DNA from 3 places in the Pectobacterium parmentieri genome. Region 3 is predicted to be linked to each of the others. Evidence: predicted binding sites of a transcription regulator. Region 3 holds the regulator's gene; each other region holds the start of a gene.
The links. The regulator LexA, encoded in region 3, represses DNA repair genes until DNA is damaged. The targets are predictions, from matches to a motif close to TNCTGTATGTACATACAGNA.
Positions count from the first base shown of each region.

Region 1: a site for LexA is predicted at 5,804-5,823, ahead of mutH (DNA mismatch repair endonuclease MutH). Genes of this name have one in related genera too.
Region 2: a site for LexA is predicted at 6,096-6,115, ahead of sulA (SOS-induced cell division inhibitor SulA). Genes of this name have one in related genera too.

Region 1 covers NZ_CP015749.1:373,401-383,541, reverse strand. Annotated here, with positions in the region: gene A8F97_RS01675 (prepilin peptidase-dependent protein) at 1-470, opposite strand, end outside; gene thyA (thymidylate synthase) at 648-1,442, opposite strand; gene lgt (prolipoprotein diacylglyceryl transferase) at 1,479-2,345, opposite strand; gene ptsP (phosphoenolpyruvate--protein phosphotransferase) at 2,570-4,816, opposite strand; gene rppH (RNA pyrophosphohydrolase) at 4,829-5,365, opposite strand; gene mutH (DNA mismatch repair endonuclease MutH) at 6,061-6,753, shown strand; gene A8F97_RS01645 (YgdI/YgdR family lipoprotein) at 6,862-7,080, shown strand; gene A8F97_RS01640 (NADP(H)-dependent aldo-keto reductase) at 7,286-8,347, shown strand; gene A8F97_RS01635 (YggN family protein) at 8,407-9,120, opposite strand; gene A8F97_RS01630 (YggL family protein) at 9,234-9,578, opposite strand; gene trmB (tRNA (guanosine(46)-N7)-methyltransferase TrmB) at 9,580-10,141, opposite strand, start outside.
Region 2 covers NZ_CP015749.1:989,971-1,000,111, reverse strand. Annotated here, with positions in the region: gene A8F97_RS04385 (methylglyoxal synthase) at 1-353, shown strand, start outside; gene helD (DNA helicase IV) at 432-2,489, opposite strand; gene A8F97_RS04375 (YccF domain-containing protein) at 2,676-3,122, shown strand; gene yccS (YccS family putative transporter) at 3,143-5,278, shown strand; gene A8F97_RS04365 (TfoX/Sxy family DNA transformation protein) at 5,294-5,914, opposite strand; gene sulA (SOS-induced cell division inhibitor SulA) at 6,137-6,643, shown strand; gene ompA (porin OmpA) at 7,006-8,091, shown strand; gene matP (macrodomain Ter protein MatP) at 8,244-8,705, opposite strand; gene A8F97_RS04345 (AAA family ATPase) at 8,882-10,141, shown strand, end outside.
Region 3 covers NZ_CP015749.1:3,377,242-3,387,382, reverse strand. Annotated here, with positions in the region: gene aspA (aspartate ammonia-lyase) at 1-91, opposite strand, end outside; gene A8F97_RS15340 (FxsA family protein) at 592-1,062, shown strand; gene A8F97_RS15335 (co-chaperone GroES) at 1,299-1,592, shown strand; gene groL (chaperonin GroEL) at 1,638-3,284, shown strand; gene ubiC (chorismate lyase) at 3,561-4,094, shown strand; gene ubiA (4-hydroxybenzoate octaprenyltransferase) at 4,107-4,970, shown strand; gene plsB (glycerol-3-phosphate 1-O-acyltransferase PlsB) at 5,111-7,579, opposite strand; gene A8F97_RS15310 (diacylglycerol kinase) at 7,708-8,073, shown strand; gene lexA (transcriptional repressor LexA) at 8,184-8,792, shown strand; gene zur (zinc uptake transcriptional repressor Zur) at 8,822-9,331, opposite strand; gene A8F97_RS15295 (pirin family protein) at 9,438-10,136, opposite strand.

The DNA of each region.
Region 1 (10,141 bases), 2.0 Mb from region 3:
TCACTGCACAGACGCATACGCCCCCTCACTGAGATAACAAGACGCAGTTTCCCCGCAGCATTAGACAGCGAGATGTGCCCAGCCTGTGCGGCGTTACGCAAGCCAAAGAACGTAAAAACATTACTTGTAAACGTTGCCAGCACCACATCCTGAGAACGGCGAACAAACTGCCTAGGGTGGTTCTCACGGCACACATCCTCGACCTGTTTTTCACTCTGACCAATCACTATGCACCACAGCGCTCCCTGCTGTTGAAGCTTCACCGTCTGGGTTTCGTTATGCCAATAGGCATTCGCCTGAACCCGACTCAAGAAGTCCAACAGTTGCTGTGCACTCTGTTCCAGACGAATTGCCTGCTGATACTGAACCCAGCCATGCAGGCCACCGCCCGCCATCAGCGCGACAATCGTCAGCACCACCAATAATTCGAGCAAGGTAAACCCCCGCTGTTGCCGATTCCCTATTTTCATGGCGTCAGGATAGTGAGTCCTCTCAATAAAAACAGCGGGTTAATAGCGTTATTCGTGGCGATTCGCAATATTTTACTGCAATGATGTAACAATAGAAAAAGCGTGCGGGGAGGTAGGAAATAAAGAGGAAATCACAAAAAAGGCCGCATATGCGGCCCTGAGAAACAGTGAAAGAATTTAGATCGCAACCGGTGCTTTGATGGCGGGATGCGGATCGTATCCCTCGATTTCAAAGTCTTCGAAGCGATAGTCGAACAGCGTATCCGGGCGGCGCTTAATCACCAGTTTAGGTAGCGCGCGCGGTTCACGGCTCAACTGTAAATGCGTCTGTTCCATATGGTTGTTGTACAGATGCGTGTCGCCGCCAGTCCAGACGAAATCGCCGACCTCCAGATCGCACTGCTGCGCCACCATATGTACCAGCAACGCATAGCTGGCGATGTTGAACGGCAAGCCGAGGAAGATATCGCATGAACGCTGATAAAGTTGGCAAGAGAGTTTGCCATCTGCCACGTAGAACTGGAAAAACGCGTGGCATGGTGCCAACGCCATTTTGTCCAGTTCACCCACGTTCCAGGCAGAAACGATGATACGGCGAGAATCTGGATCTTGTCTCAACTGGGTCAGAACATTCTTCAGTTGGTCGATCTGACGACCGTCAGCCGCTCCCCACGAACGCCACTGCTTGCCGTAAACCGGTCCCAAATCGCCGTTCTCATCTGCCCATTCGTCCCAAATACTGACTTTATTTTCATTCAGATAAGCAACATTGGTATCCCCATTCAGGAACCAGAGCAATTCATGGATAATCGAACGCAGGTGGCATTTTTTGGTGGTAACCAGCGGAAATCCGTCCTGCAAGTTGAAACGCATCTGATGGCCGAAAATAGAACGCGTTCCCGTACCAGTACGGTCGGCCTTCGGCGTACCCTCTTCAAGCACTTTGTTCATCAGATCCAGATACTGTTTCATACTACCTCACCACAAATATTAAAGAAGGACGGCGGATTATTGCTGTGCAGGCTGACGGCGATAAGCCCAAACCATCATCAGAACACCAGCGATCACCATTGGCAGCGACAGGATTTGTCCCATGCTGAACAGGTCACCGAATAGACCCAACTGCGCATCCGGCTGGCGGAAGAATTCGGTAATAATCCTGAACATGCCGTAGCAGATAAGGAAAAGCCCCGACACACTGCCCATTGGCCGAGATTTACGAATAAAGAGGTTCAGAATGATAAACAGAGCCACACCTTCCAGCATCATTTGATACAGTTGGGAAGGATGACGCGGTAGCATACCGTACTGATTGAAAATCGTCTGCCATTGCGGGTTGCTAACGGCCAGCATCATATCTTCGCTGCGCGAACCCGGAAACAGCATGGCCCACGGGGTATCCGTCGTGACACGCCCCCACAGTTCGCCGTTGATAAAGTTGCCCAATCGGCCTGCACCGAGTCCGAAAGGAATCAGGGGCGCAATAAAATCAGCGACCTGGAAGAAATGGCGTTTGGTCCGGTGAGCAAACCACAGCATGACGCAGATAACGCCCATTAAGCCGCCGTGGAACGACATGCCGCCATCCCAGACTTTGAAAAGATAGAGCGGATTTTCAAGAAATGACGGGAAGGCATAAAACAGAACATAGCCCAGACGCCCGCCGACGAAGACCCCAAGGAACCCCATATACAGCAGATTTTCGACTTCATCCTTGGTCCAACCGCTACCCGGTTTATTTGCCCGACGCACCGCCAACCACATGGCAAATACAAAACCCACCAGATACATCAGCCCATACCAGTGCAGCGCCAGCGGGCCAATTGAGAAAATCACTGGATCAAACTGAGGAAATGCCAGATAGCTTGTCGTCATCATTCACCACATATTTTATTGTGTTATCCCTGCTTTCGGGATCGTCATTGATAGGCAAAAGGCAGGAAAATGGATCAGTTCCTGCAAACCGCGGTGGCGAATCATAGCATACGCCCCCGCGCTCGTTGCTCGCATCGGGGAAAAGTTCTGTAAAACATTGAGCCGTCATTAAACATTTATTCGCAATTAAATAGTGATACCAGTAAAAATCGCATCGCTACAAATTAGCGCCCGCCACGAATCAAGCCGCCCAACCCACGCTCTTCCATGAAAATCGCCGCCCACTGTCGGACTTCCATCGCACTCTGTGCGTTCAGTAATTGCTGCACCAACGTCTGCGACTCAGCCAGCGTAATTTGGCGCAGCAGGTATTTAATTCGCGCCACGCTGCGTCCGTTCATACTCAGCGAACGATAACCCAGTCCGGTCAATAACAGTGCGCCAAGCGCTTCCCCGGCCATTTCACCGCACACGGAAAGCGGAATATTATGCCGTTCGCACTCGGCAGCGATCATCCTCAATGCCTGCAACATCGAAGGATGAAGGCTGTCATAGAGCGATGCGACATGGGCGTTGTTACGATCCACCGCCAGCAGATATTGCGTCAGATCGTTGGTGCCAACCGAAACAAAATCGATACGGGAAGCCAGATGAGGGAGCAGAAACAGCATCGACGGAACCTCAATCATGATCCCAATCCGCGGCTTGGGCTGCGGGAAGCCCAATAATTCCTCTACCTCACCTGCCGCTTGATCAATCAGGCGGCGCGCTTCACTGATTTCATCCAGACTGCTGATCATCGGCAGCAGGATATTGAGATTGCCGATATGCGCATTAGCACGCAGCATGGCACGTGCCTGAATCAGAAAGATTTCGGGCTGATCGAGCGTAATACGAATGCCGCGCCAGCCAAGACACGGGTTCTCCTCGCTGATAGGCAGATAAGGTAACGGCTTATCTGCACCAATATCCAGCGTGCGTAGCATCACAGGGCGCGTAGGATAAAGCTGCAACATACTTTGATATTGCGCCATTTGCTCATCTTCGGACGGAAACCCGCTCTGCAGCATAAAAGGGATTTCCGTGCGGTACAGCCCGACACCATCAACCTGATTGATAAAGCGTTTTTCATGTTCGGCACTTAAGCCCGCATTCAGCATAACCTGAATGCGTTCACCGCTTTTCAGCACGGCGGGCTGTTCCATCTCGCCTTCGGCCAGACGAGTTAGCTCATTTTCTTCCGTCAGCAGACGCTGGTATTCCTGCACCAGCACAGGCTCTGGATCGACCAACAGTTCACCGCGATAACCGTCAATGATCAACTGGCGCTGATGCAGTAAATCAGGCTGAATCTCCGCGCCAACCAGCGTCGGAATGCCCATGGCCCGCACCAAGATCGCCGCATGCGAATTGGCGGCACCGTCATAGACAACGACGCCCGCTAACCGCTCCGGCGGCAACTCTGCCAACAGCGTGGCTGTTAATTCGTCCGCCACGAGGATAAAGCGTTCAGGCCACTGCCCCATGATTTGCGCATTATCGTCGAGGTGAAACAGCAGTCGTTGCCCTAACGCACGCAGATCGCCGGCACGCTCACGTAAGTAAGTATCCTGCAAATGGGTGAACTGCGCGGCAAAGCGTTCGATCACCAGTTTGACGGCCCACTCAGCAGCATTGCCTGCATCGACTTCCTGAAATAATTCACGTTTGAGCCGCGCGTCGTTCAGCAAGTGCGAGTACAAATCGAAAATCGCCGCGCTCTCTTTTTGCGCACTGGCACTGAAGCGTTTACTAAAGCGACGGAATTCCGCCGTTGCTTCTTCTAACGCCAGTGTTAAGCGGGAGCGCTCACGCTCGCTGTCCAAACTCGATGCGGGAAAAACCTGTTCCAGAGAAGGCTGGGTACAATCCTGCCAGCCAGGGGCAATCGCCACGCCTGGGGCAGCCACCAGCGCCTTGACGCGCGTCTGGCGGTATTGGCCGAAAAGCGTTTTTATCTGCGAAAGGGAAAGGATCGCGGCCATCTGCGTGGCCAGCGTCACCATGAACGACTCTTCGTTTTTATCGAACTGACGATGTTCGCGCTGTTGAACCACCAGCACGCCCAACAGGTGACGACGGTAAATAATGGGGACACCAAGAAAGGAGCGGAAATGTTGCTCTTTCACAGCGGGGATGAATTTAAAGCTGGGATGCGCACGAGCGTCAGCCAGGTTGATAGGCTCGGCACGTTGCCCGACCAACCCGACAATACCTTGCCCAAATGCCAGCGTAACCGTGCGCCCGCGCGGTTTTTTCAACCCGCGCGTCGCCATCAGGTAATAACATTGCCGATCGTGATCGGCCAGATAAATGGAGCAGACTTCCGTGTCCATAGCCTGACAGGTCTCATTGACCAGAATGTCCAGCGCATCACTAAGGCGGGCCGTTGCCGCAACATTTTCGACAATTTCTCGCAAGCGCGTGAGCATAATGTGCCTGAATTACCCTCTTTTCCGCCGGGGACCGGGTGGAGGGGGCGCCATCCGAACCGCAACACTCTCCTGAAGCAGGATCACCGGGTTGATAAATTCCTTCATCACGCGACGATACACATCCCGCTTAAAAGAGACGACCTGACGTACCGGATACCAGTAACTCACCCAGCGCCAGCCATCAAATTCCGGCGTGCCGCTGCTCTGCATATTAATATCCGACTCATTACACATCAACTGTAGCAAAAACCATTTCTGCTTTTGGCCGATACAGACCGGTTTTGTATCCCAACGCACCAAACGCTTTGGTAATTTATAGCGTAACCAGTTACGGGTAGATGCCAACACGCGCACATCCTTTTTTCTTAACCCGACTTCCTCAAACAGTTCGCGGAACATCGCTTGCTCGGGACTTTCACCGGGGTTAATTCCCCCCTGCGGAAATTGCCATGAGTGCTGGCCATAGCGCCGGGCCCACATCACCTGCCCCTGCCGATTACAAATTACAATACCAACGTTTGGGCGGTAGCCATCATCATCGATCACCGGACTACCTCAATAAACATCAATGCAAAGATAACCCGATTGTTTCACACTCCCGTCAGGCGGTAAACCACTGCTTAGAAAGCATGTGACACGAATAAAACTAAGATAACCCACAGATAAGATCAAAGTTATAAACATGTGAAGACCAGAACCCGCAGTTTATTCACTTTTTCTGTGGACATCTTTGTGCAGAACCCATGAAGAAGTGAGTGAAACTCATTTTTCATGAAGAAAAAATATTACTGAAAATTAAAAAATAGTGCTTTTCATTCATTAAATTACAATCAATTCCAACCGAAATAACGCCCCCTTAATTTTTGCTCAAATGGCATCCAATGCAAGATTGGCGAAAGATCGCACTATGCCGATTTTATCCACAGGGAATGTCTCAAACTCAGGCAATAAATAGGCAAACACAGCAAAAAGGCCGGGAGTCAAGGCTGTAAATGGAACCAGTAATTCATGTTTATGTGGGTTATCCAAGATATCTGTGGATAACCTAGTGTAAAATCCTGTTTATTGTCGGTGGCTATACGTGCACAGTTTGCAAAACCGCATTCAGTGATCGCCATCACATTGAAAAAAAACGCTATGAATCATGCTATTATTGTTTCTCTCCACAACCTTGCAGGCTATGTATTTGTCTTTTGCATTTATTGTATTTTTTTTGAGCGGAAAACATCGAGCTACCCCCTATGAATTCACCCTCGGTTCACGCCACAGCACCACAAAATGAACAAGCCTTGCTGGAACGTGCGCAATCTCTCGCAAGTTATAATCTCGCGGAATTAGCGGACATCGCCCGCCTCCCCCTCCCCGCCAACCTGAAACGCGATAAAGGCTGGATTGGCATGTTGCTGGAACGTTTTCTGGGCGCAAGCGCAGGCAGTAAGCCTGAGCAGGATTTTCCTGACATTGGCATTGAGCTAAAAACTATCCCTATTGATGAACAGGGCAAACCGCTGGAAACCACCTTCGTCTGTGTCGCACCGTTGACAGGCAACAGCGGCGTGACGTGGGAAAGCAGTCACGTGCGGCATAAGCTCGCTCGGGTACTGTGGATTCCGGTGGAAGGCTCGCGTCACATCCCGCTGGGGGAACGCCGTATTGGTACACCACTGATGTGGAGCCCCAATGAAGAAGAAGAAGAGCAACTACGCTGTGATTGGGAAGAGCTGATGGATCTGATCGTACTTGGCAAGGTAGAAAGCATCACCGCCCGACATGGTGAAGTGCTGCAATTACGCCCCAAGGCAGCAAATAGCCGGGCATTAACAGAGGCGATTGGCGAATTTGGTCAACCGATTTTGACCCTACCACGCGGGTTCTATTTGAAGAAAACCTTTACTGCGCCACTGCTGGCCCGCCACTTTATGCAAGTCGAGTGATACATAATTAAGCCTTCCAAACGCATTTTTTCCATTATTCCTACGTTATCCCACACGACCATTTGCTAGACTCACCTTAAGCGTTAGATTTCTTTATGGGTTAATACAATGAAAATACGGCTGAAAATGGCAATAACACTGGCACTATTATTTACCCTTGCGGGCTGCTCCAGTGACTACGTGATGGCGACAAAAGAGGGGCAAATGCTCCTGACACAGGGGAAACCCGTGTTAGATAAAGATACCGGGCTGCTCAGCTACACCGATGAGCAAGGTAATCAGAAACAAATCAACAGCGACCAGATTTCCCAGATCGTACAGCGCTAAGATCGCTGTCAGCCCGAAACGCTCTACCTCGGACTGCATCATCAAGAATAATCCGAAAAGGATAACAGAAGAGACTTCCCCACCCGCCACGGCTTCGTTTATAGTCGAATTCAGGTGTGTCTTCCCAAACTCATTGGAATCGCAGCAAATCATGCGGAGATGACGGGAAATACGCCTGCTATTTTCAGACATAAGGAAGCTGGCAATGCAATATCACCGTATTCCCCATAGTTCTTTAGAAGTGAGCGTGCTGGGTCTTGGTACGATGACCTTTGGCGAACAGAACAGCGAAGCAGACGCTCATGCCCAGTTAGATCACGCCATTGCCGCAGGTGTTAACCTGATTGACACAGCAGAAATGTACGCCGTTCCTCCACGCCCAGAAACGCAAGGGTTAACCGAGAGCTATATCGGGTCCTGGCTAAAATCTCGTGGCGGACGCGAGAAATTAATTGTGGCGAGTAAAGTCTCAGGCCCTGTGCGCGGCAACGATCACAGCATTCGCCCACAGCAGGCGTTGGACAGAAAAAACATCCGTGCCGCGCTGGATGCCAGCCTGCAACGCCTGAATACTGACTATATCGATCTCTACCAGTTGCATTGGCCACAGCGCCAGACCAACTGCTTTGGCAAGCTGAACTATCAATATACCGATGACAAACCGCAATATACCGACGACAAACCGGTAGTAACACTGTTGGAAACGCTAGAAGCGCTGAATGAACAGGTACGCGCCGGTAAGATCCGCTATATCGGCGTGTCCAACGAAACCCCATGGGGCGTGATGCGCTACCTGAATTTGGCGGAAAAACACGATCTGCCACGTATCGTATCGATCCAAAACCCCTATAGTCTGCTGAACCGCAGTTTTGAAGTTGGTCTGGCAGAAATCAGCCAGCATGAAGGCGTGGAACTTCTCGCCTATTCATCGCTGGCGTTCGGTACGCTGACGGGCAAGTATCTGAATGGCGCGAAACCCGTTGACGCACGTAACACGCTATTCAGCCGCTTCACACGTTATACTGGCCCACAGGCTCAGGCAGCAGTTGCCGAGTACGTGGCTCTGGCACAAAAACACGGTTTGAACCCGGCGCAAATGGCATTGGCGTTTGTGCGTCAACAGCCTTTCGTTGCCAGTACGCTGCTGGGTGCGACCACACTGGAGCAGTTGCAAATCAACCTCGACAGCCAGAACCTGATGCTGGACGGCGAGATCCTTGACGAACTGGAAGCCATCCATCGTCGTTTCACATTCCCAGCACCGTAAACGCAAAAAACCGGGCATTGCCCGGTTTTCTTTAATGCATGCACAAGAACGCTGAACAATTACTTCAGCGACTGCAACAGGCCCTTGCGCTGGTTTTCCAACGACGTGACGCGGCTACACACATCATCACCAAAGCGCTGGAATTCAAGTTCCTGATTGTTCCACTCAGCCTGAATCGCTTTCTGTAAACCACCTAGGTTGCCCATCATCGCCTGTAGCGGGTTGCCGCCGCTGGACATTTGTTTTACGCCCATTTCATTCAGGCTGTCCTGCAAGACGCCGCCCATGCTTTGCTGCACGATTTGCTTGCCATCTTGCTCAACCTGCTTGATCGCCTGATGGTGGAACGTCAGGCCATCGCTGCGGTGTTCGATAATACGGTTCATCTGCTGTTTAAGCTGTTTATCCAGCGTGGTCAGACGATTGCGCACATTGCTGTCGCTGCCAAGCTCCTGCACGATGACTTTATCCAGCGCGACCCGCGCTTTTTCCAGATGCTGCTGCGCCCCTTGGTCGATCCACGGCAGTTGCTGGCGTAAATCCGCCTGATAGGCTTTGGATTTCTGGCGCTGTTCGGCGTTCAGGGTCAATGGCGTCCCGTTACGGACGATATCGCCCTGCGGGGAAAGTTGTAAATTGCCGCTGGCACCCACGATCTGTACCTGCTGCGGACTGATAATGATGTCGTCCTGCGGATTCACGTTGCACTGGTAAGCCGCCTGCGCGTGCCAGGACAGCAACATCAACAAACCCAAGGTCATTTTACGCGACATATTTTCTCCTGAAGAAAACAACGGCAGTGGCGGGAAAATAGCAATATGCCAGTGATGAGGCGAATAACGCCTGAGCCAAAATCAGCTCAGGCATTCCTTGATAAGACCAAGGATTACAGCAGGTGTTCTGGCAGATCCCACCAGATATCGAACAGGTTGCTGACTTTCACGTCCGTCAGCTTTTGCTCTTCCAACCAGCGGCTAACCAGTTGACGATGCTCTTCGGTGCAGTGACCGATTTTTTGCAGGCAGACCAAACCTTCCCAGAGCAAATAACCACTGCCTTCAAATGCCAGGCCTTGTGGTTCAATGACGTCGTCGACGAACTTATCCATCAGCTTATCGATGTCTTCCACGCCAGTGCCTTCTGGAAAGCGAAAGCTGACTGAAAAACCTAATTCCTGAAACTCATCAATGTGCAGTTTTTTACGCAAACGACGGCTACGAGCTTGTGCCATTTTATTTTATCCTCTCAAACATCAGATCCCACACGCCATGCCCCAAACGCTGGCCGCGTGCTTCAAATTTCGTCAGCGGACGGGATTCCGGCCGCACAACGTACTCATTATTATCGGAAAGATTACGGTACCCAGCGACAGACGTCATCACTTCGAGCATGTGTTGCGCATAAGGTTCCCAGTCGGTTGCCATATGGAACACACCGCCAACTTTCAACTTACTCTGCACCAGTTCGACGAACGGCACCTGCACGATACGACGTTTATTATGACGGGCTTTGTGCCACGGGTCAGGGAAAAAGAGTTGAACCATGGATAGTGAGCCATCGGGGATCATCTTCATCAGTACTTCAAGCGCATCATGACACATCACGCGCAGATTGCTGATCCCCGCTTCCTGTGCGGAAGCAAGGCACGCCCCCACGCCCGGCAGGTGAACTTCAATACCGAGGAAGTTTTGTTCGGGATGCTGCGCCGCCATCGTCACCAGCGATGCTCCCATCCCAAAACCAATTTCCAGCACCACTGGCGCGTCACGACCAAATAGCGCGTTAAAATCTACC
Region 2 (10,141 bases), 2.4 Mb from region 3:
AGCTCAAAGAGCACACGCTTTACGCCACTGGCACCACCGGGAACCTGATTCAGTTAAATACGGGTCTGCCCGTAAAAAGCATGCTGAGTGGGCCAATGGGGGGCGACCAACAAGTTGGCGCACTCATCTCCGAAGGGAAAATTGATTTAATGATCTTCTTTTGGGACCCACTTAACGCCGTACCACACGATCCCGATGTAAAAGCGCTGCTGAGACTCGCCACCGTCTGGAACATTCCTGTTGCCACCAACCGTGCAACGGCGGATTTCCTGATTAATTCTGCGCTGTTTAACGAATCGGTTCAGATAGCCATCCCTGATTATCAGCGCTACCTGCAAGACCGCCTCAAATAGCACTAACACATAAAAATAGATCAGCGGCGAGTTGCACACCCGACGCTGATCTCTACAGCCCCATTTCTCTATTTTTCCTTATCCTGGCTTACGCTGTGCTGGCACGCCTAAACGCCGAAGAGACTCAACAAACACTGAAGGGTTAGTCACGTCCTGTAACAGCCAGACGCGATGCTTTGCCCTCGTCAACGCGACATACAGCAAGCGACGCTCTTCCGCATCGGGAAAATTTTCAGGATCAGGTAGCAGCACTGCCTCAATCACCGATTCTCTTGCCGGAGCCGGGAAACCATCTTTGCCCTCATGCAACCCTACGATAATGACATACTCAGCCTGCTGCCCTTTACTGGCATGCACCGTCATGAAATCAATGTGTAAATTCGGCCATTTGGTCGCAGCCTTCTCTAAAACCGCAGGGCGTAAATGGTGATAGCGGGCAAGCACGAGAATGCGTTCATCAGCTTTAGCAAAACCGCTCAGCTTATCCAAGAGTGGTTCAAACTGATCCTGAGGCAGGATAGTCACCGCTTTTTTATCCCCCTTGCTCAAGCTATTAAGCGGCTTCTTTAACTGATACGGGTTTTGCTGTATGAACGTGTTGGCAATCTCACCAATGCGTTCATTAAACCGATAGGTCGTATCTAGCGCACACTGTTCGCCTACGCCAAAATGCTGTTCAAATGCTGTCGTTAACGCCAACTCCGCGCCGCTGAAACGATAAATTGCCTGCCAGTCATCTCCCACGGCAAAAAGGCAGGTACGGCTATTTTGTCGCCGCAGAGCAGCAAGCAAACTCGCACGCTGTGGCGAAATATCCTGAAATTCATCGACCAGAATATGTTTCCAGGGACTGACAAAACGCCCTTTATCCAGCAAGTTCACTGCCTGATGGATGAGGCCGGAGAAGTCGACCGCGTTTTCGTCCTTAAGCGCTTTTTTCCAGACTTTCAATAACGGTGCCATCAGGCGAATACGTTGCTGAAATTCAGCCCTAATCGATTCTGGCGCTTGTTCGACCATTTCGCTTTGGCTACCACCGTGCATACGCATCAATCCCAGCCAGCGCTCAAGTCGTCCAGCCAACCGCCCCGCCAGCATCGAGTCATTCCAAAAATCGCCTTCTGGTACATCCCACTCTAGCTCTTCCGTTAACCAACGTCGCCATCCGTTAGCCTGCGTTTTTTTCTCAGCACATTGCTGTTGCCAGTGAGAAATCAACAGTTCACGGCGCTGTTTCGCATCACTTTCAAGCTGACTTATCATCGGGGCCTTGCGGCTAGCCTGCTGAATGATGTGCAATGCCAGCGCATGGAATGTCTTAGCCTGAATTTCATCGGTATTGAGCCGCTCAAGAATGCGTTCATTCATCTCTTCCGCCGCTTTACGACCAAATGCCAGCAGCAAAATCTGATCGGGTGCCGCCTCTTGACGATGCATTAACCAGGCTGCACGAGCCACCAGCACAGACGTTTTACCACTGCCAGCCCCTGCCAGCACCAGTACGCCCTCTTCGCCATTAATCACGGCTTTACTCTGAGACACATTTAATGGCGAACTCTCCACCGTTTCAAAGAAAGGCTGCTCAGCCGCCAGCGTGCGATCCATCCATGCCTGATTCTCCGCAGTACGCATCTCATCGCCCTGCTCAAGCCAACGCACGCAATGTTGGTAGCTATCACGGCAGTTATCAAAGGTATCAAGCCGTTCAACGGGGAGAGGCAGAGACTCCAGAGAATTGCGGATAGCACTCTGCAACGTTAATAGAGCATGACGACTAAACCATTTATCCTGCTGCGTCAGCATATGAATGCTGTCCATTTGACGCAGCAAAACCTCAGCACTGATCAGACTCATCTCCTCGCTCCAGCCAAGCCAGGATTTGAGAAGGTGGCGGTAAAAAGCCTGCGTTTCCTGCCACTCCGTGCCGTGCAAACGCACCACTTTTCCGGCGGGCAACTCAAACTCTAACTCACCCCACACCAAGCCTCTTTTACAGTGAATACTCAGCAACTGATTAAAAGGAATTAGGTATTCATGCTTATCGCCGCTCACTTCGACACCGGCATTCAGTAACCGCACCCGGTTGTAAGGATGCTGGGCCAGATGTTTACCTAACGAGGTAGATTTCAGTTCCATGATGTTCGCGCCATGACTATGTGAGAGGGACAGTGGTACATTTGTTAGCGTTTCTCTGTTTCCTAGTTTACCCGTTATCGGACTTCACGCTCTAGCCTTAAAAACAGGTTAGGATATCCTGATGCTTAATGTGATAATTCTTTTACCATCAGCAAGTTTGGTTACCTTGCAAGCACAGGAGAAACTATGCGTACTGCGTTGAACATCCTTAATTTCGTACTAGGTGGTTTTTTCACCACATTAGCTTGGCTTCTGGCAACCGTCGTCAGCGTGCTGCTGATTTTTACCTTACCGCTAACGCGTTCATGCTGGGAAATCACCAAATTGTCGCTCTTGCCTTATGGCAATGAAGCCGTCCATGTTGATGAGCTACGCCCCGATGAAAAAAGCGCCATTCTCAGTGCGGGCGGTTCCCTACTTAATATCTTCTGGTTTATTTTCTTTGGCTGGTGGCTTTGCCTGTCGCATATCATTACCGGTATCGCGCAGTGCATTACGATCATTGGCATTCCTGTCGGCATTGCCAACTTTAAAATTGCTGCCATTGCGCTATGGCCTGTCGGACGCCGCGTGGTTTCCGTCGAATTAGCGCAGGCTGCGCGGGAAAATAATGCCCGCCGCCACTATCGCTAACGGCATCTAAGGATATTACGTTGCTCACCGTCGTCCCAGGAATTCGTCGCTATGTCTATAACAGCAGTTGGCTGTATAGCATCCGCATCTTTATTGCACTCAGTGGTGCGGCGGCCGTTCCCTGGTGGTTAGGCCAGCCAACCTCGACGATCCCGGTCACGCTGGGGGTTGTTGCCGCAGCCCTCACCGATCTCGACGATCGCCTCACCGGGCGTTTACGTAATTTGCTTATTACGCTGTCCTGTTTTTTTGTTGCTTCCGTTTCGATCGAATTGCTTTTTCCCTATCCCTGGTTGTTTGCCATTGGTCTGGCGGTATCAACCTGTGGCTTTATCCTGCTCGGCGCATTAGGGCAGCGCTATGCGACGATCGCATTCGGCGCACTGCTGATCGCGATTTACACCATGCTGGGGATATCCCTTTACGACAATTGGTATCAGCAACCCATCATGCTGTTGATCGGAGCCTCTTGGTACAATCTGCTGACGCTGCTCGGCCATCTGATATTCCCGATTCGCCCGTTACAGGACAATCTCGCACAGTGTTATCAGCAGTTGTCCCGCTATCTGGATGCAAAAGCCAATCTATTCGATCCCGATATTGAGGAAGACACCAACAAACCCTTGATTGATGTCGCAATGGCAAACAGCCAATTGGTTGCGACACTTAACCAAACCAAATCATCATTGTTAACGCGCCTGCGTGGCGATCGCGGACAACGCGGAACACGCCAAACGCTGCACTACTATTTTGTCGCTCAGGATATTCACGAACGTGCCAGCTCGTCGCATGTTTACTATCCACAATTGCGTGAAAAATTACGCTATAGCGATGTCTTATTTCGCTTTCAACGTCTGTTGAGTATGCAGGCCAAAGCCTGTCATCAGCTATCGCAATCCATTCTGCTGCACCAAAAATATCAGCACGACAGCCGTATTGAGCGAGCGTTTGTACATCTCGAATCCGCTATTGCGCGCGTCGCTGCCAGCAACATGGCGGATTCCGCACAAATTAAGGCGCTCACTTATCTATTGAACAATCTGCGTGCCATTGATGCTCAGTTGGCGACCATCGAATCCGAGCAGGCCATTGAACAAGAAAACAATCCGGAAAACACACTGGCAGATGAAAACATAACGGGTTGGAGCGATATCCACTTACGCATTAGTCGGCACCTGACGCCTCAATCAGCGCTGTTTCGTCATGCCATCCGTATGTCCGTGCTGCTTTGTAGCGGCTACGCGTTAATTCAAATAACGGGCTTGCAGCATGGATACTGGATTCTGCTGACCAGTTTGTTCGTTTGTCAGCCCAACTATAACGCCACTCGCCGACGACTGACGTTGAGGGTTATCGGGACATTGACCGGTATTTTAATCGGCCTTCCCATCCTATACTTCGTCCCTTCGCAGGAAGGACAACTCACGCTGATCGTCATTAGCGGCGTACTGTTTTTCGCCTTTCGTAACGTGCAGTACGCGCATGCGACCATGTTTATTACGCTGCTTGTCCTGCTCTGTTTCAACCTCTTGGGCGAAGGCTTTGAAGTCGCAGTGCCGCGTATTATTGATACCTTGTTGGGGTGTGCCATCGCGTGGGCGGCCGTGAGCTTTATCTGGCCAGACTGGCGTTTCCGCGGCCTGCCGACCGTTATCAATAAAACATTAAATGCCAACTGCCGTTATCTTGATGCGATCATGATTCAATATCATCAGGGGAAAGATAATAGCTTGCCTTATCGCATTGCCCGCCGCGATGCACATAATTGCGACGCAGAATTGGCATCGGTTGTGTCAAATATGTCCTCAGAACCTCACGCCACCAGGAACAAACTGGACAACGCATTCCGTTTCATGTGCCTGAATCATACGTTGTTAAGTTATATCTCAACGCTCGGCGCACACCGTGGAAAAATAACGTCATCGGAAACGCTGCAATGTCTGGATGATGCCGTGTGTCATGTTGATGACGCGCTACACTGCCGCGAAGAGGAAAGTTTACGTATCAATCAGGGATTGGAAACTATTGCCACCAGCATTCAATCCCTTTCACTTGAATCAGACAGTAAAGAGTCATTAGTGATTCAGCAAATCGGCTTGCTGATCGGCCTCTTACCCGAACTCGTACAGCTAAAAAATGACATGATTGCACAGTAAAACAGGGGGAAACGCTTAGTGTTTTGGCCCTTTGGAAACCGCATTATTCTTATACCACTCCAAAAGTTCATTACGAATGCTGTGAGGGAGTGCTGCCTGATGCGTGCCACAAATTGCGCCAGCCAGCGCCAATAGCACATTAACACTCAGATTAGCCCGGACTTTCCGCAACTCAAGATAGCTATTTTTCGCGCCATAATGCTGTAATTCATCAACATTCTTTATCCCCGCTTTCCACAGTAAACGTTCAATATCGTGATTAAGATTCGGAAGATCCTTTAACCGCCCGCTCGAATTTTTGACTATTTGATCATACTGCGCCCCCATCAACGCCAGTCGGGCAAAAGCCAATAACTGCACAGGTTCTTGCCATAATACTTCATCAACAAGAAAGTAGTTCAGCGGTAGCGGCATACCGCGTTTGGTATAAATCAGGTGTGGCATATCACGCTGCTGAAAATATTTTTCATCTTTTTTACTGGCGCGAAGATAAAGTTCCCCCTCCGACACCAATCCAAAAATCGTTTTATTTGCTGCGATGCTGTAGCCACCAAATTGGGAACGCGAAGTGATGTCCCCTAAAGATGAAAAAGAATGCTGAGATTGCAAAATCCTTTTTTTGCATGATTGCTTCATTGCCATAATCCTTAGTATTGAAATGATCTCTTCCTGAACAGTTAAAATATTTGTAGCAGGAACAAATAATTAACCACACCTCCGAGGGTGCTTCAAACAGTAAATGTGTTTACTATCTCTTGCATAAAGAATATGCGAAGCGCTTTCAAAAAATCAGGTTGATTTTCACGCACACAGCAGTTACTGTACATCCATACAGTAACACTATGGGTGGAACTCATTATGCGTACGCAATCAATCAGCTCTCACAACGTCCAGTCATCATCGTTTTCTACCAATCAACACACAGCAAAACCTTCGGTTGCCACGGGCGGTATTATCAGCGAAGTCGTGTACAACGCCGATCAGCCCATAGTCACACACCTGTTACTACCGCTCTTACAACAGCTAGGTGCACAGTCTCGCTGGCTACTATGGCTTTCTCCTCAGCAAAAATTGAGTCGCCCTTGGGTAGAGCAATCTGGATTGCCGCTGGATAAAATAGTGCAACTCAACCACATCAACCCCTTGTTTACCGTTGATGCCATGGAAAGAGCGTTACTGACAGGAAATTACAGCGCCGTTTTGTGTTGGCTGCCGCACGAATTGACGGAAGAAGAGAAAGTTCGGTTACGGGGTGCCGCGCAGGCAGGAAATACATACGGCTTTATTATGCGCCCAGAAAATGCCAGCGGGGACGCCTATAGACTGTTTCCCAGCCTTAAAATTCATTCGACATTGTATCATTAAGTAAATTAAGATTTTTCTCAGCTTAATCACGTTATATGTCCAGTAGATCGCCGCAAAGCGGTATTCTGCGGGCTTTTTGCCTATATTTAATACATCCCAACGGCATAAGATCTGTCAAAACCATCTACTATTTGTTAGTAAGTGTGTATGATTCGTGCGTTTTTCCTATGACGCAAGTCACATCATACTTGTAACTTTCTCATCACGTTGTAGACTTTAACTCGCTGGAGTTGCTCTTTTATAACGTCAGTTGACTGACAGTAAGTCATAAATAAGGGCAAAGTCTCCAACCAAAGGATTTTAACCAAAGGTTTATTAGCCCTCCAGGTTAATTGCCGATTTGGATGATAATGAGGCGTAAAATGAAAAAAACAGCTATCGCAGTTGCAGTGGCACTGGCTAGCTTCGCGACTATCGCGCAAGCAGCTCCTAAAGACAATACCTGGTACACCGGTGGTAAACTGGGCGTGTCTCAATTCCACGATACTGGTTTCTACGGCAATGGTTACACTGGTGTCGTTAACAACCCAATCAAAAGCAAGTTAGGTGCGGGTGCGTTTGTTGGTTATCAAGCCAACCCATATCTGGGTTTTGAACTGGGCTACGATTGGTTAGGCCGCATGAAATATGCTGGTTCTGATACTAATGCAGCAGACAGTGCTAGCTTCAAAGCGCAAGGCATCCAACTGGCTACTAAACTGAGCTACCCAGTGATGCCGGACCTAGACGTTTACACCCGTCTGGGCGGTTTGGTATGGCGCACTGACAGCCACGCAGACAGAAGCGGTACTCATCTCAACAACAACGACACTGGCGTTTCTCCGCTGGCTGCTGTTGGTATTGAATACGCTATCGACAAAAACTGGGCTACACGTGTTGACTACCAGTGGGTAAGCAACATTGGTGACGCTGGTACCGTTGGTGCCCGTCCAGACAACCTGCTGATGAGCGTTGGCCTGTCTTACCGTTTCGGCCAAGATGACCGTGTTGCCCCTGTTGTTGCTCCAGCTCCAACCCCGGCACCAGCTCCAGTTGTTGAAACCAAGCGTTTCACCCTGAAATCTGACGTCCTGTTCAACTTCAACAAAGCAACGCTGAAAGCAGAAGGCCAGCAATCACTGGATCAACTGTACACTCAACTGAGCTCTCTGGATCCGAAAGACGGTTCCGTTGTTGTTCTGGGCTTTACTGACCGTTTAGGTTCAGAGCAATACAACCAAGCTCTGTCTGAAAAACGTGCACAGAGCGTAGTGGATTACCTGGTTTCTAAAGGTATCCCTGCGAATAAAGTCTCTGCTCGTGGCTTGGGTAAATCTCAACCAGTTACTGGTTCTACCTGTGACAACGTGAAACCTCGTGCTGCGCTGATTGACTGCCTGGCACCGGATCGTCGCGTAGAGATCGAAGTTAAAGGCATCAAAGACGTTGTAACTCAGCCTCAGGCTTAAGTTATTAACGAAAAAAACCTCGCTTCGGCGAGGTTTTTTTTATGGAGTACATTCTTGTCCGTCACCCTGCGAGCCGTTGCTATGCAACGTTGGAAAACGCTCCCTGCACTTTTTTATGTCCGTTTTTCGGCAAGATAAATAACAAATACCAATCATTTTTCGTCTTTATTATTCAGAATGTCTTTAAGATCCTGCTTGAGCAGCGACATCTGGCTGGCATATTTCTCTTTATGCTCAGCATCTTCAATTAACTGTACAATCGTTTCTGACAAGGTCACCCCGCGCCTCTGAGCGAGAGCCGCAAGGCGCTGCCAGACCAAATATTCCAAATCGATTGATTTCTTACGCGTATGTTGGTGTTCCGCATTAAAATGGCGTTTACGCCGTGCGCGGATCGTCTGCTTCATACGATTTTCTAAGGTGGGATTCATACATTGCGCAATCCACTCCAACACTTTCACTGGCTGGTTTTCCATTTTCAGCAATGCCAGCACAGCATCATCCGCCGCACTTTGCTCCAGAAAACGCGTAATCGCTTCTCCCTCGCGATGCTTTTTCACCAGGTATTTCCATTTCCACCCGCACTCAAGATTTTCTAGTTGTTGATATTTCATATTAAATTCTTCAGTGACCGCGTAACGTTACTTTCAGCATAACAGTTTTCCCTGATTTTGACCGCTTTCTGGCAGTTCTCTCGCTGTTTTTAAGATGATTAGCCAAACATGATCCAACTTCAACGTGTGAAAGATGACGGAGAGATGACTCTCCTTATGCGCAGTCCGCATTATTCTTGTATAATCACGCTTTTCCTTTAGACGATTACATTGATACTTTGACCAGTAACCGACTCTCATGGCAGCATTTACTGCCTAATAATACGCCTTATCAAACGCTATTCACTCAGGCAGCTCAGCTTGCTCCTGCTGAATTCTCCGCTATTCAGTCGCGTCTGGCAGATAGCCTGACGCTCTTTTGCCACCCTCGTTCCCCTTCCCACTTTATGCTGTTGAAAGCGCAAGAGAACGATGAATACATGGCATTGATCGCCCGGGCGCTGAGCGCCATCAGGCCAGACTCCGGGGCGATACATGGCAGTAAATACATCATTGAGGGTCGTTATATCCGGGTCGAACCCGCCACACAGCCTGCGGATAATTTTGCCGCACAGCAATCCTGTGGCTATCAGGAATGGATCGAACCCGAACAACTCTTCGGCTGTCTGCGCAATTTCCACGATGAAATCACACTGCATCCAGGGCTGATTCATCAAGTTAATGGCGGTACATTGATCCTGTCAGCCAGAGCATTGCTGGCTCAGCCTTTAATGTGGCTGCGTCTGAAGCAGATTATGGCTGAGGGGATCTATCGCTGGCAGTCGCCAGACGAGCGCAAACCTCTTCCCGTTGATGTGCCCCCGATCCCACTCGATATTCGTCTGATTATTATCGGTGACCGGGAAAGTCTGGCGGATATTCATGATATGGAGCCAGAATTAGGCGAACACGCGATTTACGGTGAGTTCGAAGCACAACTACAGTTGATTGAGACAGATGATATGGCGCGCTGGTGTACTTACATCAATGCGTTATGCAACGAAAATCAACTGCCGCTGCTGGATGCAGATGCCTGGCCGGCATTCGTGAACAGTGCGGTGCGTTACAGTGGCGATCAGGGTAATTTGCCATTATGCCCACGCTGGCTAATCAGCCAGTTAAAATATGCGTCTCTGTACGCCAGAGATGGTCAGATTACGGAGCAGGCACTGGTCGATGCCATTGCCGCGCGCCAATGGCGTGAGGGCTACCTGCGTGAACGTATGCAGGATGAAATAGAACTTGGCCAGATTCTGATCGAAACAGAAGGCGAAGTTGTCGGCCAGATTAACGGGCTTTCCGTACTGGAATTCCCTGGCTACCCCATTGCCTTTGGCGAACCGACACGAATCACCTGTGTCGTTCATGCCGGCGACGGTGAGTTCACTGATGTCGAACGCAAAGCCGAACTTGCTGGCAATTTACACGCTAAAGGCATGATGATCATGCAAGCGTTC
Region 3 (10,141 bases):
CGGCACGTAGCGTGTGAACGCCATAATACGCGTCTGCGGGAACTTCTCGGGTGCCTAACAGGTCTTCTTCAATACGGATGTTTTCTGACATGAGAGTGCCTATCCTGTTGTGCGACTAGTGATGCAACTAGACGTTGTGGGCTGGTTATCGCTCGAAAAACAGTTATCTCAGAAAAGTAGTTATCTCAGAAAAATAGTGTGGCTTCGGATAAACCGTCTTATATCGGCAATCATCTTGGGATGTTTGACCAACCAGATATCCATTGCCGTGAGGATATGTTGTTACGATAGTTAAAAACAGGTGTTTAGATCACTATACTGACGTTCTCTACCGCTACGGTAAATGAACTGTGATTGTAGTCACGAGTCACTATTTTAGAACAACAATCGTGAAGTGGCGGCTTGAAAATAGGCAAAGGCGCACCCATTTAACTAAATCATGATATGCCGGATCGCAGAACAGAGCGTGTACTTTGCCTAATCCATTGGGAGTAAAACGTATCTGGATTTGCAATCGCGATGGCTTAACACGTTTTCATTAATACGCGTGCTTATTAACGACAGTACGCGTAAAAAACACAGGAGAACCGGGTGCGCTGGTTACCGTTATTACTGATTTTTCTTTTAGCTTACATCGAGATATCGCTGTTTATTCACGTGGCTGACGTGCTGGGTGTTGCCATGACCTTGCTGCTGGTAGTTTTCACGTCCTGCTTGGGCGTCTCGCTGGTGCGCAATCAGGGGATGAAAACGCTGGTGCAGATGCAGCAGAAAATGGCGGCAGGCGAAAGCCCTGCTGCTGAAATGGTAAAAAGTGTGTCACTGGTGCTGGCAGGTTTCCTGCTCCTGATCCCTGGCTTCCTGACTGACTTTCTGGGGCTGTTGCTATTGCTGCCGCCGGTGCAGAAAAGCCTGACGCTCAAACTGATGCCTCACCTGCACATCTGGGGTTCCGGCTCCGGTGCAGCGCCTTCCGGTGGGAACACCTTTGAAGGTGAATACCAGCGTAAGGATGGCGGGCGCGGAAATATTGAACACCGGGACGATCGGGATGACCGCTAACGTCGCGACAGTTTGAAAAATCGCTAAGGATTATCATGTTGATAATCCTTATTTTTTATCTGCTATCGGTAATACATAGCCGCCTAACGCAAAAAAAATGAATTGTCTCCCTTGAAGGGCGATTAAACGCCCCCACTTAAAACACCACAAGGCCGATTATGAAAACATAGTCGTTATGAAAACATAGTCGGCGTTTATCCTAAACCGATATGGACTTTCTCAAAGGAGAGCTATCAATGAATATTCGTCCATTGCATGACCGCGTGATCGTCAAGCGCAAAGAAGTTGAGTCAAAATCTGCTGGCGGTATCGTACTGACTGGTTCCGCTGCTGGTAAATCTACCCGTGGTGAAGTTCTGGCCGTAGGTCACGGACGTATCCTGGAAAATGGCGAAGTGAAGCCGCTGGATGTGAAAGTGGGCGACATCGTTATTTTCAATGATGGCTATGGCGTGAAAGCAGAGAAGATCGATAACGAAGAAGTGTTGATCATGTCTGAAAGCGACATTCTGGCAATTGTTGAAGCGTAATTGCGCGTAATCATCTGAACTGAACGAATTTAAGGGAAATACACCATGGCAGCTAAAGACGTAAAATTCGGTAATGACGCTCGCGTAAAAATGCTACGCGGCGTGAATGTACTGGCTGATGCAGTGAAGGTTACCCTGGGCCCGAAAGGCCGTAACGTAGTTTTGGATAAATCCTTCGGTGCACCGACCATTACTAAAGACGGCGTATCTGTAGCGCGTGAAATCGAACTGGAAGACAAGTTCGAGAACATGGGCGCACAGATGGTGAAAGAAGTTGCCTCTAAAGCGAATGACGCAGCAGGCGACGGCACCACGACCGCAACCGTATTGGCGCAGGCAATCATCACTGAGGGCCTGAAAGCTGTTGCAGCGGGCATGAACCCGATGGATCTGAAGCGCGGTATCGATAAAGCTGTTATCGCTGCTGTTGAAGAGCTGAAAACACTGTCTGTACCGTGCTCTGACTCTAAAGCTATCGCTCAGGTTGGTACCATCTCTGCTAACTCCGACGAAACCGTAGGCAAAATGATTGCCGAAGCCATGGATAAAGTCGGTAAAGAAGGTGTTATCACCGTTGAAGAAGGTACCGGTCTGCAAGACGAGCTGGACGTGGTTGAAGGTATGCAGTTTGACCGCGGCTACCTGTCTCCGTACTTCATCAACAAGCCAGAAACTGGTGCTGTAGAACTGGAAAGCCCGTTCATCCTGCTGGCTGACAAAAAAATCTCCAACATCCGCGAAATGCTGCCAGTACTGGAAGCCGTAGCGAAAGCGGGCAAACCGCTGGTTATCGTTGCTGAAGATGTTGAAGGCGAAGCGCTGGCAACGCTGGTGGTTAACACGATGCGTGGCATCGTGAAAGTGGCTGCGGTGAAAGCTCCGGGCTTCGGCGACCGTCGTAAAGCGATGCTGCAAGATATCGCTACGCTGACTGGTGGTACCGTTATCTCTGAAGAGATCGGTCTGGAACTGGAAAAAGCGACGCTGGAAGATCTGGGTCAGGCAAAACGCGTTGTTATCAACAAAGACACCACCACCATCATCGATGGTACGGGTGAAGAAGCTGCGATCCAGGGCCGTGTTGCTCAGATCCGTCAGCAGGTTGAAGAAGCAACCTCAGATTACGACAAAGAAAAACTGCAAGAGCGTGTGGCTAAACTGGCTGGCGGCGTAGCCGTTATCAAAGTTGGCGCAGCAACTGAAGTTGAAATGAAAGAGAAGAAAGCACGTGTTGAAGATGCCCTGGCTGCGACTCGCGCTGCGGTAGAAGAAGGCGTGGTTGCTGGTGGTGGCGTGGCGCTGGTTCGCGTTGCAGCTAAACTGGCTTCTCTGACTGCTCAGAATGAAGACCAGAACGTGGGTATCAAAGTTGCGCTGCGCGCGATGGAAGCTCCACTGCGTCAGATCGTTTCCAACGCTGGTGAAGAGCCATCTGTGGTTGCGAATACCGTTAAAGCGGGTGAAGGTAACTACGGTTACAACGCGGCAACGGAAGAATACGGCAACATGATCGACTTCGGTATCCTGGATCCGACCAAAGTTACCCGTTCTGCGCTGCAATTCGCGGCTTCCGTTGCTGGTCTGATGATCACCACCGAATGTATGGTCACCGACCTGCCTAAAGGCGATGCGCCTGACTTAGGTGCTGCTGGTGGCATGGGCGGTATGGGTGGTATGGGCGGCATGATGTAATGTGGCACCCTTGTCGCCGGAAGCCATTTTCCGGTGGCAGGACGTCAGGTTACAGAAGTACGTCTTTCTGTCCCTTAAAGAGCACTATCCGGTTGCGATACCGGGTGGTGCTTTTTTTATGCGTTACACATTGAGTCCCATTGCTGAAATGTTGCCGTATCGTTGATGAATGCCTTTATAGCGTGTTATCGAGAGAACCATTCTGCGCTACAATAGGGACGCTTACTTTATTTACGAATGCTTTATTGATAAGCGACCCTGTCTGGAGTAGGGACAATGTCTGACGATGCGTCAACGCTTCTGCGCACCATATCCTGGTTTACTGAACCCCCTTCGGTATTGCCTGAACACATTGGTGACTGGCTGATGGAAACCAGTTCCATGACGCAGCGGCTTGAAAAATACTGTGCCCAACTGAGGGTCACGCTTTGTCGTGAGGGGTTCATTACGCCACAGGCGTTGGGCGAAGAGCGCGATCAACTCCCGCTTGATGAACGTTACTGGCTACGTGAAGTTGTGCTGTATGGTGACGATCGCCCCTGGCTTTTCGGTCGAACGATTGTCCCACAACAGACACTTGAAGGTGCCGGTGCGGCTTTGACGAAAATAGGTAATCAGCCGTTAGGTCGTTATCTGTTTGAGCAAAAATCGCTGACGCGTGATTACATTCATACCGGATGCTGCGAAGGCTTATGGGCGCGGCGTTCCCGCCTGTGTCTTTCTGGGCATCCGTTACTGTTGACTGAGCTTTTCTTACCGGAATCACCGGTTTATTACACACCCAGTGATGAAGGTTGGCAGGTAATTTGAGGAGATAAATCCTTGGAAAGAAGTGTTACAGCAGGGAAATGGCTGGCTTATTGTCGCTTGATGCGAATTGATAAACCGATAGGTTCTCTGTTACTGCTGTGGCCAACGCTATGGGCGCTGTGGCTGGCAGGAGGGAGAACACCTGCACCGTGGACGCTCTTTGTTTTTGTCGCTGGTGTTTTCTTAATGCGAGCAGCGGGCTGCGTTATCAATGATTATGCCGACAGGCATTTTGACGGCCATGTAAAACGTACCGCTTCTCGCCCATTGCCCAGCGGTGAGGTGAGCGAGCAATCTGCCAAAGTTCTGTTTGTGGTGCTGGTCTTACTGGCGTTTGGTCTGGTGTTGACGCTGAATAAGATGACGATCCTGCTGTCTGTCGCCGGTCTGGCTCTGGCGTGGATTTATCCGTTTATGAAACGGGTCAGCCATCTGCCTCAGTTTGTGCTGGGGGCGGCATTCGGTTGGTCGATCCCCATGGCCTACGCGGCAGTCAGTGAAAGCCTGCCCGTGACCTGCTGGATGATGTTTTTGGCGTATATTTGCTGGACGGTGGCTTACGATACGCAATATGCGATGGTGGATCGTGATGACGATCTAAAGATCGGCGTGAAATCTACTGCGATCTTATTTGGTCGTTTTGACAATATCATCATCGGGTTGTTGCAGCTTAGTATGCTGGCGTTGTTATTGGCTTTGGGATACATCACCGGACTGGGAACCCCCTACACTATTTCTCTGCTGGTGGCTGGTGGGATGTTTGTCTATCAGCAAATACTGACTGCTGGGCGTGAACGTGATGCCTGCTTTAAGGCATTCCACAATAATAAATATGCAGGTATGGCGATATTTATCGGTGTGCTGTTCGGTCTGTAAGGTAGACAGTAGAGACAAAAAAGCAGCGATTTCTCGCTGCTTTTTTTATGACGGAATGTTCGGTGACGTTTATTATGCTAAACGCATCCACGGCTTGATGGGGGCATGTTATCCGCCATTTTCCCGTTACTCCGGTCTGGCTATTCCTGCTTTGCCTCTTCCACCGCCTGACTGGCTGTTTCCATTTCGGTGGATGAGCTGGCGCTTTCGATAGTCAACCGAACTTCTGGAGTGATCAGATCGCCAAGGATGCTGTAGATTGCCATAATATCGCCTTGCGCTGCTTCCGCACTGTCGGTGATATACCCGGCTGTGCGTAACGTGGCAACCAGCGTCGAGAACACCGCTTTATCAAAAAACTCCGGTGCATTAATACCGTGCAGAACGGACAGACGTTGTGCCATATTCCGGCTTTCTTTTTCCAGCGTTCCACGATTGATTTCTGGATTTGCACATAGCAAAGACAGTGTAATCGCATAACGTTGCAGTGTTTCACGCACGCCAGCAGACAGCAGTTGTAGTGTGCGGATGCGTGGCGGATTGATGGCTAATTCGCCATCACGGCTGCACAGTAACTGTTGTCGAATCAGTTCATTAGCTAGTGTTTCCAGCACGTCCGGTAATTGCTCTTTGGAATAATGCAGGAACAACTCGGCTTGCAGCAGCGGATAGATTAGCGTGATTTGTTGCACGACGTCGGCAAGTGTAATCCGACGATGATGGATGACGATGCTGGCGATCAACGACGGTAAGACCAACAGATGCTGGATGTTATTGCGATAATACGTCATCAGAACCGCCTGCTCGCGCGGCAGAATGATGATATCGCCAATGCTGTCCTTCTCCACTTCGAATTTGTTCATGCTCAGCGCGTGTTCCAGCAATTCATTCGCTGTCTTTTTGGGAGCCGTAATATCCTTGTGGTAAGGAGTTTGACGCAGCAGTTGCAGGTAGCAATCGAGCTGTTCGTGCATTTGCTCACGCGTCAGTGAACGCTGTCGCGATGCTAATAACGCCGTAGAGCACAGGTTCATCGCGTTTGCTGCCGCCGAATTATTGATGCGCACCATGATATCCATAGAGATATCCTGCACTGTCGGCGTTAGCCAGCTTGGACGCTGCGCCTCGATGGGATCAATCGCATCACGCCACTGAGGTACATGCTGGTTCAGATAGGTTGTCAGCGGGAGCGGTTCACCGAAGTTCACATAGCCCTGACCCAGGTTACGCAGTTTGCGCAGACCGCGTACCATCTGCATAAAGCCTTCTTTTTCCTTCACCGCGCCGCGCAACTCTTTCGCATAAGTGCCGACTTCCATCACGTGTTCGTAGCCGACATAAATCGGCACCAGTGTGATAGGGCGCGTGCCGCCTCTGAGCATGGCCTGAATGGTCATGGCCAGCGTGCCGGTTTTGGGATCCAGAAGACGCCCCGTGCGGGAACGCCCGCCTTCCATGAAGTATTCAACTGAATAACCACGGGCAAACAGCTCGCCCAGGTATTCGCGGAAAATCGTGGAATAGAGTTTGTTACCTTTGAAGGTTCGACGAATAAAGAACGCGCCAAGACGGCGGAAGATCGGGCCCGCCGGCCAAAAATTAAGATTAATACCTGCGGCGATGTGCGGCGGGACTAAGCCTTGATGGTACAGGACGTAGGACAGCAGCAGATAATCCATATGGCTACGGTGGCAGGGCACATAGACAATGCCGTGACCATCCTGCGCCAGTTGGCGAACGCGTTCGGCGTTATGAACGTTGATCCCCTGATAAAGGCGGTTCCACGTCCAGCTCAATACGCGATCCGACAGTCGCACCGCTTCGTAGGAGAAATCGGCGGCGATTTCTTCCATCAGCGCAATCGCATTTTGCTGCGCTTTCTCATGAGAAATCTTCTTACTGCGAGCCTCATCGTCTACGGCTTTCTTGATCGCTTTGGAATCCAGCAACTTGTTAAACAGGTCCTGACGCACCGGCAAGCGTGGGCCAACAGCCGCTAAACGCTGGCGAGAGAAGTGCATACGCGCGACGCGCGCCAGTTTGTGGGCTATGGTTTTGTCAGTGCCATGCTCGGTTGCCATATAGCGCAGCGACACCGGGCTGGAGAAGCGGACAAAGCTGTCGCGGCCTAGCCACAGTACGGCAAAGAATTTTTCGATACCGTTGAGTAACCGCAGGTGTGGCGTGGCCTGAGAATGACCTTCCCGACCTGGAGAGCGCCCAAACATCACGGAAACGGGCACCATCTGCACGTCTAAATCTGGATTGGCGCGATGCAGATCCAGATAGTCGTGGAATAGCTTGACGGATTTCTGCTTGGGAACGTAATAACGGAAGACACGCGGCCCGTCATTAATAAAGACGTGGCTAGGGAGTTCAACGCCATTGAATTCGAACGGTTGCGAGGGATCGGGTAAGCCCAATGCCAGACATTTCGCGCGTAGCGTCAAGAGATCCGCCTGAGAGTTATAAGGCAGAACATAGAGTATAGGACGTGAGGGATCTAACCCCAACTCGACCACTGGATCTGCGGGAATAACTTTGCTTTTTACCAGCAGTTTCAGCGGGAGATTCAATAGTTTATAGTAAATTTTACGCCAACCTGACATAACAACGTGGAGCCTCTTGTTAGCAATTCGCCGCAAGGATACCAGAAACTGCGTCGGAGATCTGTGGTGATGAGACAACGTAAGCGCGTTAAAATGCGAATTATTTAGAGTATAAAAATGGAGGATAAATGAATAAAGCAACGGGGATGACCCGGATTATTAAGGCTACCGGTTATTCCCTTAAAGGGCTGAAGCAGGCGTGGCAGCACGAGGCGGCGTTTCGTCAGGAAACGATACTGACGATTGTCGGCGTTATTATTGCTTGTTTACTGCCGGTTACGCTGGTTGAGAAACTGCTGCTGATTGGTTCTGTGGTATTGATTATGCTGTTTGAACTGGCTAACAGCGCCATTGAAGCCGTCGTCGATCGCATTGGTTTAGAGCACCACGAATTGTCCGGTCGTGCGAAAGATATCGGGTCGGCGGCTGTCTTTGTTGCCATCTTGTTAGCCGCTGTTGTATGGGGCAGCATCCTCTGGCAACATTTTGCCTGACGCCCCGCATAAATGAATAAAAGTCAGGGGCTTTGCCTATATCTCGATTCCCAATTGTGCCTTACCTGTATATACTCACAGCAAGACTGTATAAACAACCAGGGGGCGGAATGAAAGTATTAACAGCAAGGCAGCAGCAGGTTTATGACCTGATCCGCGATCATATTGCGCAAACCGGAATGCCGCCAACGCGGGCGGAAATTGCCCAACAACTGGGGTTCCGCTCTCCGAATGCGGCTGAAGAACATCTGAAAGCGCTGGCGCGTAAAGGCGTTATTGAAATTGTATCGGGCGCATCTCGTGGTATTCGTCTGCTAATGGAAGAAGAGACAGGTATTCCTCTGGTTGGTCGTGTGGCCGCAGGTGAACCCTTGCTGGCACAGGAACATATCGAATGCCGCTATCAGGTTGACCCTGCCATGTTTAAACCTAGCGCCGACTTTTTGTTGCGTGTCAGCGGTATGTCAATGAAAAATATTGGCATTATGGATGGCGATTTGCTGGCCGTACATAAAACAGAAGATGTGCGCAACGGCCAGATTGTGGTGGCGCGTATTGACGATGAAGTGACAGTGAAGCGCTTGAAGAAGCAGGGGAATACGGTGCATCTTCTCGCTGAAAATGAAGAGTTTGCCCCTATCGTTGTCGACCTGCGTCAGCAAAGTTTTTCGATAGAAGGCTTAGCGGTTGGCGTTATTCGTAACAGCGACTGGAGCTAGCCGTTAGCAAAAAACGATAGCCCTTGGGGCTATCGTTTTTTAATCGGAACAGTATGGTCGTGATCGCAATGATCCGGCTGCTTGCATGATGCCACTTCCTGACAGTCCCCACATAACCCATGAGCTTCCACAACGCTGTGACGCAGCGTAAATCCTGACTGCTGCGCTAAGTTACGTAGCGTTTCTTCCACACCCTCGGTTTGACGTTCAGTGACTTGTCCACAGCGATCGCAGATGAAAAGGGCAGACGTATGGCTGTGGTCTTCGATGTGGTGGCACAGCACATAGCTGTTGTTTGATTCAACGCGATGAATGAAGCCTTGTTCCAGCAGAAAATCCAGGGCGCGATACACGGTAGGCGGTTTAGCCTGAGGTTCAGTGAGTCGCAGAAGATCCAGCAGGTCATACGCGCTGATCGCACCCGCCTGTTGTGCCATAAGGCGTAAAACCTCCAACCGCTGTGGCGTTAGACGCACCGCGCGCTGCTGACAAATCTGTTCAGCCTGGGCAAGAAGTTTGTCCTGTTTGGTTGAATCCATTGTCATATCACCCTGACACATTGAGGAACAAGACGGATATCTTACCACGACTGAATAAAAACGCCGAGTGAGCGGCGTTTTCCTACGAAGGTGACGGGAAGAAGAACTACACGACCAGATCGATGAGCAGTGCCCGCAAAGGAGTGTCTGCCTGTAGCGTCAACGCTGTTTCTTCCTTGATGAAGGCACCATCGCCGCAGTGTAATGTTTCACTGTGCTGGCCACCGTTCACCGTCGTTGAACCGTGAATCAGTTGGAGATACGCCTGATTTCCCTGTAGCACTATCGTGCTTTGTTCATCCGGTTGGAGATCGACATGGTGGATCCAAACCTGTTGGCGCAGTTGCAGGCTATCTTGCTCGCCTTCCGGTGAGGCAAGCAGAGTATGATTTGATGAATTGAGTCCCATGCGCTGCAATGGGATGTTCTCTCTGGTCTGGCAGGCGTTCAGCCATAATTGCAGCCGTGTTAACGGCTTGCTGGCGCTGGTATTATGTTCGCTGTAGCTGACGTTTGGCTGAGTGGCGAGCAACAAAACATCGCCAGCTTTAGCCTGAATATGGCCGCCGTTGCTGTCACGGTATTCTGCTTCGCCCTGAAGAATAATGTTCAGGATATCAACCCGTGGGTAGGTGCGCGGCTGGAATGATGCCCCCGGTGCCAGTACTTCCTGATTGAGCACGCGAAGAGAAGCATAGCCCAGCAACTGTGGGTCAAAATAGTGACCGAAAGAGAAAGTATAGCGTGCCTGCAACCAGCCATAGTCGGCTTGGCCGCATTGCCCCGCTGCTCTTCGTGTGATCATAATTT